Ruegeria pomeroyi DSS-3: one gene and its partner. The protein of the gene in region 1 interacts with the protein of each later gene in a pairwise test. Links are inferred from orthologs where the notes say so. Each region holds a gene or a part of one and is shown on either strand. Other genes may lie near its edges.

Region 1 (5,320 bases):
TGCCCCACGCAGATCATTCAGTGCCAACCGCTTACGCAGCTTCCGCCTTCTCGATGATGGTGGAAAGGATGCCAGCGATATTGCTTGCAGGTGCGCCAATCGCGCCAGCGATGTTCGAAGCAGGTGCGCCAATGCAGGACACGATCTGAGCAATGAGCTCTTCACGCGACGGCATTTTCGACACGGCTTCGACGCCGGCACGGTCCAGAGCGTTCTCGCCCATTGCACCGCCGAGGATCTCAAATTTCTTGTTATCCTTGGCGAAGCCCTCGGCCACCTTGGCTGCTGCCACGGGGTCCTCGGAATAGGTCAGAACGGTCATACCCGTCAGCAGGTCGGCCATGCTTGCACACGGCTTACCCTCAAGGGCGATTTTGGCGAGCCTGTTCTTGGCAACACGCACAGACCCACCCGCTTCGCGTGCACGCGCGCGCAGGTCCTGCATCTCGGCAACTGTCAGACCGGCGTAGTGAGCAACCACCACGACGCCAGAGCTTTCGAAGATCTGGCCGAGTTCCTCGACCACTTTCTCTTTCTGGGCTCTATCCACAGTTCTCTCCAAATTTGGGATGGTGAACATCCCGGCTCATATTTGCCGGGCTCGCACCCGGCGTTCATGTCCGTTTTACGGGGTGGAGCCAAATAATCGCCCGAGGGTCGAGCCCCCGATCTCTTTGGTCTTTACCCGTCTCAGGCAGGAAATTAAGGCTACGGATGCAGCCACCCACCGTCTTGGACGAAACAAAATAAAGCGCACGACGAATCGCACGCTTTACCTCGCCCCTCCTCTTAGGCCAGAGCGGCGGGGTTTCCAAGGGGTAAAACAACCGTTCGCACAGGGTCAGGTGACGGCAAAGGTCGCGCCAAAGACCCGGGCCGCGACTCCGTCCACATCGACCGGCGGTTCCAGGCAGGCGCCCTCGGCTCGCAACCGATCGAGCCGCGCCCGCTCAACCGCGTGCAGATCACTGTGCAGCGCCCGCAGGCGGCTCTCGGCGTCGGGCTCGTCCATCAGCGCCCGGATCCGCTCGGTCAGGGGCACGGTAAAGCCGCTCGATACCAGCCGCCAGTCGAGCTTGGCCCGCCAGATGTCGTAGTCAAGCCCGATATGATGCAGAAGCGCCGCTCTGCCGCCGCGCACCGGCACAAAGGTTTCGGCCATCTCGGCCCCGCCTTGCCGCTGTGCCCAGTGCTGACGCAGGGCCACATCCTTCAACCCGCAGCGGATGAAGGATTTACCCTGCGGATGGCCGATCAACCCCTTGCGCCGGGGCCCGAACAGCGCCGCGCTCTCGCCATAGACCCGGCGCGCGGCGTCGCGCTCCATCGGCAGGCGATAGACCGGGCCCGCGGCCCCGTCGTGCACCGCCACGATCTCGGCGGTCTCGACCCGGATCGCCTCGGCCTCAACCGGCTGCGCGGCCAGGAATGCCCCGATGCCGTCCCCCGGCGCCCACATGAACTCATCGGCGTCGACATTCAGCAACCACCCTTCGGCCTGCTGCCGATAGACCCAGGTCAGCGCCACGTTCTGCCGCTTGGTGAACCGGGTCTCGGGGGTCAGCCCCAGATCGGCCCAGAATTCGGGCGTGCAGGGCACACAGGTGACGCGCGGATGCCCGTCGAGGATCGCGATTGCCGGGTCTTGTGGATTGTCGAACAGCAGGGTCACTGCCTCGGCGCCAGCCTCAAGATACCAGGCGGCGAAGCGGAGCGTATCGGCCAGGGGCTCATTCAGAATGGCGCCAACTTGCCAAGGCACCGTCATGCCGGGTTCCGATCGTTCATCACTGCCTGCCTCGTTGATATGCCGCTCTTTTCCGCCGCGTAGCCTATACCGCCGCCCGGCGACGAGTCAAAGCGGGCCTGGCGCGCGTTGACCCGGGCAAAGGCCATTGCTAGCATCCCGTCACGCAACGGGCAGCCCCGCCCAAGGCAGTGCAACGCAAAAGGCGGAGGCCGATGACCGAAGCAAGCGGTTTCTCACTTCTGACCTTTGTCCTGCAGCCCGCGCATTGCGTTGTCCTGCGCGACTGGATGGAGTTTTTCGACCAGCCGCCGGATCGTCTTGTTGTGCATGTCGGCCAGAACCCGGCCATCGCCGACCAGCTGCGCAGCCTCGCCTCAGAGTTCGGCGCCGAGCTGGTGATCGCGGGGCAGACCGATCCCGCCCAGACGACCGAAAATGAAACCGGCCTCTTGTGGCAGCAATTCGATCTGATCGGCGACGACCTGGCCTGTATCGTGCGGCTCGATACCCTACCCTATCGCGAGTCCAATCTGCCCTGGCAGGCTGAGGCAATGGAAGCAATGGCGCGCCACGGCGCCGCGTTTCTGACCGGCTCGACCTTGCCGTTTCGCGCCGACACGACCCTGCCCGAAACGGGCCTGATGCAAACGCAGCGGTTCAGCAACTGTTTCGCGATCCTGCCGGCGCCGGTCTGGCGCAAGGCGCAGCAGGCTCAGCAAAGCGGCGCCGATGCGTTTGGCCGGTTCGGCTCCGAAGCGGCGGTGGAACTCTATTGCGCGGAATCCGGTGCCTTTGGCCTGCGACTGCCGAACAGCCCCGAGCTGCGCATCTTTCATTGCCAGGAATGGGGGCCACGCATGGCCGAGGTGCGCGCGGCCTTTCATGCGGGCCGGGGAATTGCCCCCTTCCTGAGGGGGTATCAGGACGATTTCATGGGCGCGCGGGCGCGGTTCTATATGGAGCGGCGCCCGCCTCTGTCCCGGCGCGTGCGCATCCTGCTGGGCCGCTGGAAACGCAACCTGCTGGGCCAGACGGGCTGATACCACCCGAAAAAGGAAAACCCGGCGCCGCAGGATGCGGGCCGGGTTTCCGTATTTGTGTCTGGCGGCCAGAACCGCCAGCCTGACCGCTTAGTTGCCCGAGGCGCTTGCCACGTCAACCGACACGCCCGGACCCATGGTCGAGCTGAGCGCGATCTTCTTCAGATAGGTGCCCTTAGCACCAGCCGGTTTGGCCTTGGCCACGGCATCCACAAAGGCGCGAACGTTCTCGACCAGCTTGGCCTCGTCGAACGACACCTTGCCGACGCCGGCATGGATGACACCGGCCTTTTCGACCTTGAACTGGACTTCACCGCCCTTGGCGTTCTGCACGGCCTGAGCGACATCCATGGTCACGGTGCCGACTTTGGGGTTCGGCATCAGGTTGCGCGGGCCGAGGATTTTGCCCAGACGGCCGACAACCGGCATCATGTCCGGGGTCGCGATGCAGCGGTCGAACTCGATCTTGCCGGACTGGATGGTTTCCATCAGGTCCTCGGCGCCAACGATGTCCGCACCTGCGGCCTGGGCTTCTTCAGCCTTGGGGCCACGGGCAAAGACGGCGACGCGCACGGTTTTGCCGGTGCCGTTGGGCAGGCCGACAACACCACGGACCATCTGGTCAGCGTGACGCGGGTCGACGCCCAGGTTCATCGCGATCTCGACGGTCTCGTCGAATTTGGCCGAGGCGGCCGACTTGATCAGGGCGACGGCCTGTTCAACCGACAGCTCTTCTTTGCCGGCAAAGGCTTCGCGGGCAGCGCGGGTGCGTTTTCCAAGCTTTGCCATCTTACTTCACCTCGATGCCCATGGACCGGGCAGAGCCCAGGATGATCTGCATTGCGCCGTCGATATCGTTGGCGTTCAGATCCTTCATCTTCGCTTCGGCGATCTCGCGGATCTGAGCGACGGTCACGGTGCCGGCGGTCTCGCGCGAGGGCTTGTTGGCGCCCGACTGGATCTTGGCTGCTTTCTTCAGGAAATACGACGCCGGCGGCGTCTTGATGTCCATGGTAAAGGACTTGTCCTGATAATAGGAAATCACGGTCGGGCAGGGTGCGCCCACTTCCATGTCTGCGGTCTTGGCGTTGAACGCCTTGCAGAATTCCATGATGTTGATGCCGCGCTGACCCAGCGCCGGACCAACTGGCGGCGACGGGTTCGCCTTGCCTGCGGGCACCTGAAGCTTCAGCGTGCCGATCAGTTTCTTGGCCATTGGCCTTCTCCTTTTCAACTCCGCCGGAACGCGATCCGGCAGATGCTATTGATGTGGTCCGACATCGGGGGCGCGCCCCTTCCGTCTCCCACGGGATTCGCCGCCCTGGGACGGCATCGCGTGCGGATAGACCGGATCAGGGTGTTTTGCAAGCGCAACCGGCCCGGCGGCAATCGAATCTTAAGCCGCACCTGATGTTCTGTGCGCTGTTGCAAGCAGACGGCTGAGTCATGACCATCTATTCCTGGAACGCGCTTTACCTTGGGAACGCGGGCGATATCGACAGCTATGAGGGCGATCTTTACGCCGAAGGCGCGTCTAACATTCTCGGCAGCTACGGGTCGCCCGGCGACCCGCTCTACGATCATATCGTCGACGTGGTGGTCAATGACGCCGATGACGATACCGACATAAATTCCGACAATTACGATTTCTGGTCGCCGGACGCGATGACGGTGGACGGCGTCGCCCACACGCTCGATTCCGGCGTTGTCTACAACGCCACCCTCACCTATGCCGATGGCAGCACCGCCAACATCACCGCCGTTGTCATTCAGACCACCGACGGCGATCTGTATCTGGCGCCTGAAATGACCGCCAATGACGACTGGGTCGCGATGGAGGCCAAGGCGATCGTTTCCGTCTCACTCGACAGTGTCTCGGTCGATACCACCTATATCGCGGCAAACCGGCAGCAGACTAATTTCATCTGTTTCGCGGCGGGCACCCGCATCGCGACACCAAAGGGCGCGCGCCCGGTCGAAACCCTTGCGGTCGGGGATCTGGTCCAGACACTTGACCACGGACCGCAGCCGATCCGCTGGATCGGCACGCGCCGGGTCGGCTTAGCGACACAATTGTTGTCGCATGGTGTGGCACCGGTCGTGATCCCTGCACACAGCTTTGCGCCATCCATACCGACACACCCACTGCTTTTGTCGCAACAACACAGGGTGTTGCTGCGCAGTCGGATCGCCAGACGCATGTATGGCTCGGACGAAATCCTGATCGCCGCGCGACGCCTGACGGGGTTACACGGTATTGCCCTACGACCGGCAACCGGCCCGGTCCGGTACATCCATTTCGCGCTGGACCGGCACGAGATCGTGTTTGCAAACGGGCTGCCAGCCGAGACGCTGCTGCTGGGTGCAGAGGTCGAGCGGGTGCTGGGGACTGACGTCTTTACCCAGATCGAGCAAAGTCAGAATCGGGGTGCGATTGCGCTGGCGATGCGACCCGCCCGGCCCATCGTCGAAGGCCGGCGCGCGCGGTCATTTGTGGAACGGCTTCGCAACCGGGCCTGTCGTCATGCCC
Region 2 (7,558 bases), 400 kb from region 1 along the record:
TGACCTCGCGTTTTCGTGATCGCGCGCCTATGCGGCCCTGGGGCTGGCGGCGCGCTGGTCGATCAGGAAATCGGTGGCCATGGCCCCCACCCACATGAAGAACAGCGCCGCCCAGGCGGTACCGACAAAGATCGAGCCTCCGGTCACGCCCGCGCCGATGGCGCAACCGCCCGCAAGCATGCCGCCGAACCCCATCAGCGCTGCGCCGATCATCGCCTTGCGCATGGTGACCGGCCCGTCAAAGGCCTGGATCTTCATCTCGCCCGCCAGCGCCGCCGCGATCATCGCGCCGATGAACACGCCGGGCACCAGCCCGACGTCGAATTCCAGAACCGCGTTGCGGTCCAGAAAGAACATCAGCGTATGCGCCGAGGGGCCGGTAAAGGTGGCGCTTTCGATCTGTACCGGCTCGAACGCGACCTGGCTCAGCGCATAGGTGAGCACCCAACCCAGCGCGACGGCAAAGCCCACGCCCGAGGCAAAGACCAGCCGCGCCGCGCCGATCCTGTGGCGCCGCGCCAGCACCAGCGCCAGCACCGCGCAGACCAGGCCGAGTACCAAACCGCCGTATTCCGGCAGGCCAAAGGTGCTGAGCAGGTTCATGTTGCGCCCGCCCTCGGTGATCCACAGCGCGGCCAGCTTGTCGCGCAGGGGTGACAACAGGCCCGACAGGCTCATCTGTGCCACCACCGCAAAGATCAGCCCCGACACGACCGAGCGCAGGTTGCCGGTGGCCGCCAGCACCAGCAGCCGCCCCGAGCAGCCGCGTGCCAGAACCATGCCAGCGCCGAACATCAGCCCGCCGATGATCGCCCCCGACCAGCTGCCGGGCACCGCCATCATACGGGCATCGGCACCGTTCATCAGCCCCATCAGCTGCGCCGCCTGCACCCAGACCAGCGCGGTCGAGAAGGTCAGCAGCCAGACCGCCACCTTGTCCTCCATCCGGCCGCGTGCGAATTCGACCGTGGCCGCGCGCAGGCAGAACCGCGACCGCTGGGCCGCGACACCAAAGGTGATGCCGGTGATCAGCCCGAACAGGGCGGCGGTTGGGGCTTCGCCGATGCGTTCGACAAGGCTGACAAGGTCCATGACGCTCTCCGCGCTGCAAAAGTTGCGCCGTTATAGCGACACATTCCGATATGTGATTTGATTTAGGTCATGCGGCTGTGCCGGACTGTCCTGCGCGCTGGTGCAGGGTGGATGTGCGGCGCTGGCTTTGCTCTCGCCAAGATCGGGGAATGGGCGTAAGGCATTTGCCATGTTTCGACCCGTCCCCCTGTCTCAGGCCGCCAGCCTGCCGTTCTGGCGCCGACCCATCACGCTGTTGTTTGTGATGGCCATCGCCATGCCTATCGCCTTCAATGCATGGAGCGCGCTGCTCAACAATTTCGTCATCGAGGTGGCCAATTTCGACGGCGCTGATATCGGCCTGCTGCACACGGTGCGCGAGATTCCGGGGTTTCTGGCCGTTGGCGTGATCGCGGTGATCCTGGTGATGCGCGAGCAGGTGCTGGGGATGATCTCGCTGGTATTGCTGGGGCTGGCCACGGCGGTCACCGCCTGGTTTCCCAGCCTTGGCGGGCTCTTGATGGTGACCCTGTTCAGCTCGATCGGGTTTCACTATTACGAGACGGTGAACCAGTCGCTGCAACTGCAATGGCTGTCCAAGGAGAGGGCGCCGCAGATGCTGGGCTGGCTAGTGGCCACGGGATCGGCCTCGACGCTGGTGATCTATGGGCTGATCGTGCTGACCTGGGACCGGTTCGAGCTGAGCTACAATACGGTGTTCATGGCGGCAGGTGGACTGACCGTGGTGATCGCCCTCTTTTGTCTGCTGGCCTATCCGCAGTTCGATGCCCCGACGCCGCAAACCAAAAAGCTGATCCTGCGACGGCGCTACTGGCTGTACTACGCACTGCAATTCATGGCGGGCGCGCGGCGTCAGATCTTTGTGGTCTTCGCGGGGTTCATGATGGTCGAGAAGTTCGGGTTCGACGTGCACGAGCTGACCGGACTCTATCTGATCAACCTGGTGATCAACATGGGTGTGGCGCCGCTGTTGGGCCGGGCGGTGGCCCGGTTCGGAGAGCGCCGCACGCTGGTCTTTGAGTATTCCGGGCTGGCGCTGGTCTTTGCGGCCTATGGCGGCATCTACTGGTTCGGCTGGGGCGTGACGCTGGCGGCGATCCTTTACGTGATCGACCATATCCTGTTCGCCTTGGCGCTGGCGCTGAAAACCTATTTCCAGAAGATCGCCGACCCAGCCGATATCGCCCCCACCGCTGCTGTCGCCTTTACCATCAACCATATCGCGGCGGTGTTCCTGCCGGTGTTGCTTGGTCTGCTCTGGGTGGTGTCGCCCTCGGCGGTGTTTGCCCTGGCGGCCTGCATGGCGCTGATCTCGCTGGGTCTGTCGCTGCTGATCCCGCGCCATCCCGAACCGGGCAACGAGACGGTGCTGTCGAAATACATGCCCGCCCCGGCGGAATAGCCCGATGGAGCGGCGCGGGCGGTTCCTCAGCGGTTCGACCATGGGCCATGTGGTCCGCATGACCCTGACCGGCGCGATGGGGATCACCTTTGTCTTTCTGGTCGATGCGGCCAATCTCTACTGGATTTCCCGGCTGGGAGAGCCGCGTCTGATGGCGGCGATCGGGTTTTCCTTTGCCATCCAGTTCCTGTCGGTCAGCGTCGGCATCGGGCTGATGATCGGCGCGGTGGCGCTGATCTCGCGCGGGATCGGGCAAGGGCGGCGCGGGCTGGCGCGGCGGCACGCCACCAGCGCGATGATGATCGCCTTCGCGGTTCAGAGCCTTGCCGGGTTGCTGATTTTCCTGTTCCGCCACCAGATCGTCGCCCTGTCGGGCGCGACCGGCGAAACGGCAATACTGGCCGCGCGCTATCTGGCTTTGACGGTCCCGTCCCTTGGCGTGATGGCGGCGGGAATGGTTGCCAACGGCGCGCTCAGGGCCGAGGGCGACGGGGTGCGCTCGATGTCTGTCACCCTGACCTCGGGTGGGGTCGCGATGGTGATCGACCCGTTCCTGATCTATGGCCTTGGCATGGGGCTGGACGGGGCCGCGCTGGGCGTTGTGCTGTCGCGGTTCGTCATGCTGGCCATGGCGCTGCGCTTTGCCACCGGGCCGCACGACCTGCTGGCCCGGCCCCGGCGGCGCGACGTCATGGGAACGCTGCGGCCTTTCATGGCGATTGCGGTTGCGGCGATCCTGACCCAGTTGGCCGCCCCGGTCGGCAATTACATCCTGACCTCGGTCATGGCGCAGTTTGGCGATCAGGCGATGGCGGGTTGGGCCGTGGTGGGGCGGCTGACGGTGGTGGCCTTTGGCGGCATCTTCTCGCTGGCGGGGGCCATCGGCGGTATCTTTGGTCAGAACTTTGGCGCCGGCGAACATGCGCGCCTGCGCAGCACCTATCGCGACGCGGTTCTGTTCGGCCTTGGCTATACGCTGGTGATGTGGGCGGTGCTGAGCCTTGCCGCCCCCGGTATCGGGGCGGTGTTCGACCTGCAGGGACCGGCGCTCGACGTACTTCATGCCTTTACCCATGTGGGCGCGGGCGGATTTGTCTTTGCCGCGCTGCTCTTTGTCTCGAATGCTGCCTTCAACGCGATGGGCAAGGCGCGGCGGGCGACGCTGACCAACTGGCTGCGCGACGGGGCGCTGACGCTGCCCGCCGCGCTTTGGCTGGCGGGCGCCTATGGGGCCGAGGGCGTGATCTATGCGCAAGCGCTGTGCAGCCTCGTGGTGGGGCTGGGGGCCGCGTTCTGGGGCTGGCGGTTCGTGGTCAGCCTGGGCCGCCGTCACCTGCCACGGCTTGACCTCGCGCCGCCACGGCCCTACGCGCATCCTGACAGATACAGGAGACGCTGATGCCCACCTTTACCGCGCTGACCACCCTGACCGGCAAATCCCAGGCCGAGGCGCTGGGCGAGGCGATGGAGACCCTGACCCCCGAACCCACCGGTATCGGCGTGTTCGAGTTGGAGGACGGCTCGGGCCTGTGGGAAGTCGGCGGCTATTTCACCGAGACCCCGGACGACACCGCGCTGGCGCTGCTGGCGGCGGTGCATGGCGCCCAGCCCTTCGTGGTGTCGGAATTGCCCGAGACGGATTGGGTCGCCCATGTCAAACGCGAGCTGTCGCCGGTCGAGGCGGGGCGTTTCTTTGTCTATGGCAGCCATGACGCCGACAAGGTGCCCGAGGGCCGTATCCCGCTGCTGATCGAGGCGTCGATGGCCTTTGGCACCGGCCACCACGGCACCACGCTGGGCTGTCTGCGCGCGCTGGACGGGTTGATCGAGCTGGGGTTCAGCGCCGCCAAGGTGGCCGATATCGGCTGTGGTACCGCGGTTCTGGCAATGGCGGCGGCGCGGGTCTGGCAGGGCGATTTTCTGGCCTCGGATATCGACGCGGTTGCGGTCGAGGTGGCCGAGGCCAACCTGAAGGCGAATGGCATGGCGGGCGCGGTCACCTGTCTGGAGGCGGCGGGCTTTGACCATCCCGATCTGGCGGCACAGGCGCCCTATGACCTGATCTTTGCCAATATCCTGAAAGGGCCGCTGGTGGCGCTGGCCCCGGACGTCGCATCGCATCTGCGCCCTGGCGGCTATGCGATTCTGTCCGGTATTCTCAACGAACAGGCAGATGATGTGATCGCGGTTTATGCGCAGGCTGGAACCAATCTTGTCGATCGTGGGGTGATTGGTGACTGGACCACGCTGCTGCTTCGCAAAATCGACGCATTTTAGGCCAGTTTTACGGGCATTTTAGGCATGGGCCTTGGTTTTGCCTCATTTCGACCGTAGCTTGGATCCAACGCTGGTGGGGGCCGGTGTATGGAGGCTGCCATGGTCGATAACAACGTTGACTTCGACCAACGCATTCGTCGATTGAACAAGAAGCACGAGGCCCTGTCGCGCGGCTATACGGCCCGCATGCGCAAGGATGGTCTGATCGAGCTGAAGCCGCGACGCGGCGGTGGCCGCATGCCGCTGCGCGCGCTTGTGTTGCTCTGCGGAGCGGTTCTTGCTTTCAAGGCATTCCTGTTGGCCAGTCTTGGCCCGGACAGCTATGACGCCCGCCTGTCGCGCCTGGCAGAGGGCACGCCGGTCGAACAGGCCGGGGCCTGGGTGATGCAGGCCGATCCGGCAAGCCTGTTCCTGGCCGAACAGATCGGGCCCATTCTGCGCTGACTTTCCCTCGGCAAAGAAAAAACGCCGCATGCACGTAATCTGCATGCGGCGTTTGCTGTTGTCCCGAGGGAGCGGGATGAACTCAGTAGGCGGTCTTGCCTGCGACAACGGCGTCGATGTCGGCGCGGCTCATGCCGATGTCTTCCAGTTCGCGGTCGCTCAGCGCGGTCAGCGCGTTGCGGGTGGCGCGGGCGTCGTTCCAGGCGACAAACGCGTTTGCGATGATAGAGCCAAGGGCAGCGATACGGCCAACGAGGCCGAAGGAGCCTTGGGCGAAGCGGGTGGTGTCCAGTGCGGCCATATCCGTGCGTCCTTTGTGGTTTGGTGAGTGGTGGTCGTTGTTTCAGCGGGGCATCTAGGCGTCGAAAATCGACAGCACAAGCACGGAAATTGCATGTTGGACATGCGCTGTGTGCATAGGTGCGAAACGCCGAAATCCCTTTGTAACATTGGTGAAAACGGGTGGTAAAACCTGTCGCTTTCTGCAATGCAGCATGTCGTTTTCGTGCCAGAAGTCGAAAACGGATTTCGAGGCGTCGCAAACATGCGTGAGCGTAAAGCGCTTGGAAAATGTTCCCCTTTCGTGCTAATCCGTGAGAAAAGTTACAACAATGGGCAGGCGGGGCGGAGATATGCGCATTCTAGGCATCGATCCCGGGCTGAGAACGCTCGGCTGGGGCGTCATCGAACAGCGCGGCAGCCGGCTGTCGCATGTGGCCAATGGGCTGTGTCATTCCGACGGCGACGACCTGGGCGAGCGGCTGTTGTCGCTGCACAATCAGATCGTCGAGGTGATCGAAGAATACCGGCCCGATCAGGCCGCGATCGAGCAGACCTTTGTCAACAAGGACGGGGCGGGCACGCTGAAACTGGGCCAGGCGCGCGGCGTGGCGCTGCTGACGCTGGCGCAGGCCGGGCTGCCGGTGGGCGAATACGCCCCCAACCGGGTCAAGAAGACGGTTGTGGGCGTGGGCCATGCCGAAAAGGAACAGGTCATCCACATGGTCAAGCTGCAATTGCCAGGCTGTCTGCCCAAGGGGGCGGATGCGGCCGACGCGCTGGCCATCGCCATCTGCCACGCCTATTACGGAAGCGCGCAGGCGCTGAGCCAGAGGGAGGTGCGGGCATGATCGGCAAGTTGACGGGGCGGCTCGACTATCGGTCCACCGACCATGTGCTGATCGATGTGCGCGGGGTCGGCTATATCGTCTATTGCTCGGACCGGACGCTGGCGGCACTGCCCGGCGTGGGCGAGGTGGTGGCGCTTTATACCGATATGGTGGTGCGCGAGGACCTGATGCAGCTTTTTGGCTTCATGTCGCTGGCCGAGAAGGAATGGCACCGGCTGCTGTGCTCGGTCCAGGGGGTCGGGGCCAAAGTGTCGCTGGCCATTCTGGGCGCGCTGGGGCCGGACGGGGTGAGCCGGGCGATTGCGCTGGGCGACTGGGCCTCGGTCAAGTCGGCCAAAGGCGTGGGGCCGAAGACGGCGCAGCGCATCGTGCTCGACCTCAAGGACAAGGCGCCGGGCGTGATGGCGATGGGCGGCACCGTGGCCCAGGCGATGGAGGGCGCGGTAGAGGTGGTCGAGGTGATCGAACCCGCCGCTCCGGCACCGCGCAAGGCCGCGCCGCCCGGCGGCGCCGGTGCTGCGACCGCTGGCGCGCTGTCGGCGCTGTCAAATCTGGGCTATGGCCCCTCGGACGCGGCCGCCGCTGTGGCTCAGGCCGCCGCCGAAGCGCCCGAGGCCGGAGAGACAGACCTGATCCGCGCGGCGCTGCGCCTGCTGGCGCCCAAGACATGAGGTACGCTCGATCCGCCCTGGCGGGCGTCCTCGCGGGAGATGACAGATGACCGACGCCGATCCCACCCTGCGGCCCGACCCCTTGCCCGAGGACAATGACCGCGCCCTGCGGCCGCAGGCGCTGGACGAATTCATCGGCCAGGCCGAGGCGCGGGCCAATCTGCGCATTTTCGTGCAATCGGCCCGCCAGCGGGGCGAGGCGATGGATCACACGCTGTTCCACGGCCCACCCGGCCTGGGCAAGACCACGCTGGCGCAGATCATGGCGCGCGAGCTGGGAGTGAATTTCCGCATGACTTCGGGGCCGGTGCTGGCCAAGGCGGGGGATCTGGCGGCGATCCTGACCAATCTCGAAGCGCGCGATGTGCTGTTCATCGACGAGATCCACCGGCTGAACCCGGCGGTCGAAGAGGTGCTCTATCCGGCGATGGAGGATTTCGAACTGGACCTGGTGATCGGCGACGGGCCCGCCGCGCGGACCGTGCGGATCGAGTTGCAGCCCTTTACGCTGGTCGGGGCCACCACCCGCATGGGTCTGTTGA

The links. Proteins that work in one complex are often made in the same cells at the same time.
Region 2: the proteins of rplK (region 1) and SPO_RS15810 interact in binary tests that used the Escherichia coli proteins (3 or more experiments, as listed by UniProt). The link is inferred for Ruegeria pomeroyi DSS-3 from one-to-one orthologs.

What each region holds. Positions count from the first base shown.
Region 1 is NC_003911.12:3,720,673-3,725,992, forward strand. Bases 2,294-5,212 are described here. They hold rplK (50S ribosomal protein L11), read right to left. Parts: upstream 4,007-5,212; coding sequence 3,581-4,006; downstream 2,294-3,580. Other genes in these bases: SPO_RS17790 (hypothetical protein), read left to right, coding at 2,294-2,790; rplA (50S ribosomal protein L1), read right to left, coding at 2,881-3,579; SPO_RS22320 (Hint domain-containing protein), read left to right, coding at 4,237-5,212. Also shown: rplJ (50S ribosomal protein L10), read right to left, coding at 32-550; SPO_RS17785 (glycosyltransferase family 2 protein), read right to left, coding at 842-1,768; more of SPO_RS17790, read left to right, coding at 1,963-2,293; more of SPO_RS22320, read left to right, coding at 5,213-5,320. UniProt on the Escherichia coli protein: Forms part of the ribosomal stalk which helps the ribosome interact with GTP-bound translation factors.
Region 2 is NC_003911.12:3,325,953-3,333,510, reverse strand. The notes cover bases 2,833-5,831. They hold SPO_RS15810 (50S ribosomal protein L11 methyltransferase), read left to right. Parts: upstream 2,833-3,892; coding sequence 3,893-4,771; downstream 4,772-5,831. Other genes in these bases: SPO_RS15800 (DUF1127 domain-containing protein), read right to left, coding at 5,298-5,516; SPO_RS15805 (hypothetical protein), read left to right, coding at 4,871-5,215; SPO_RS15815 (MATE family efflux transporter), read left to right, coding at 2,833-3,893. Outside these bases: SPO_RS15825 (YeeE/YedE family protein), read right to left, coding at 28-1,092; SPO_RS15820 (MFS transporter), read left to right, coding at 1,262-2,494; more of SPO_RS15815, read left to right, coding at 2,499-2,832; crossover junction endodeoxyribonuclease RuvC, read left to right, coding at 5,848-6,345; Holliday junction branch migration protein RuvA, read left to right, coding at 6,342-7,016; Holliday junction branch migration DNA helicase RuvB, read left to right, coding at 7,063-7,558. UniProt on the Escherichia coli protein: Methylates ribosomal protein L11.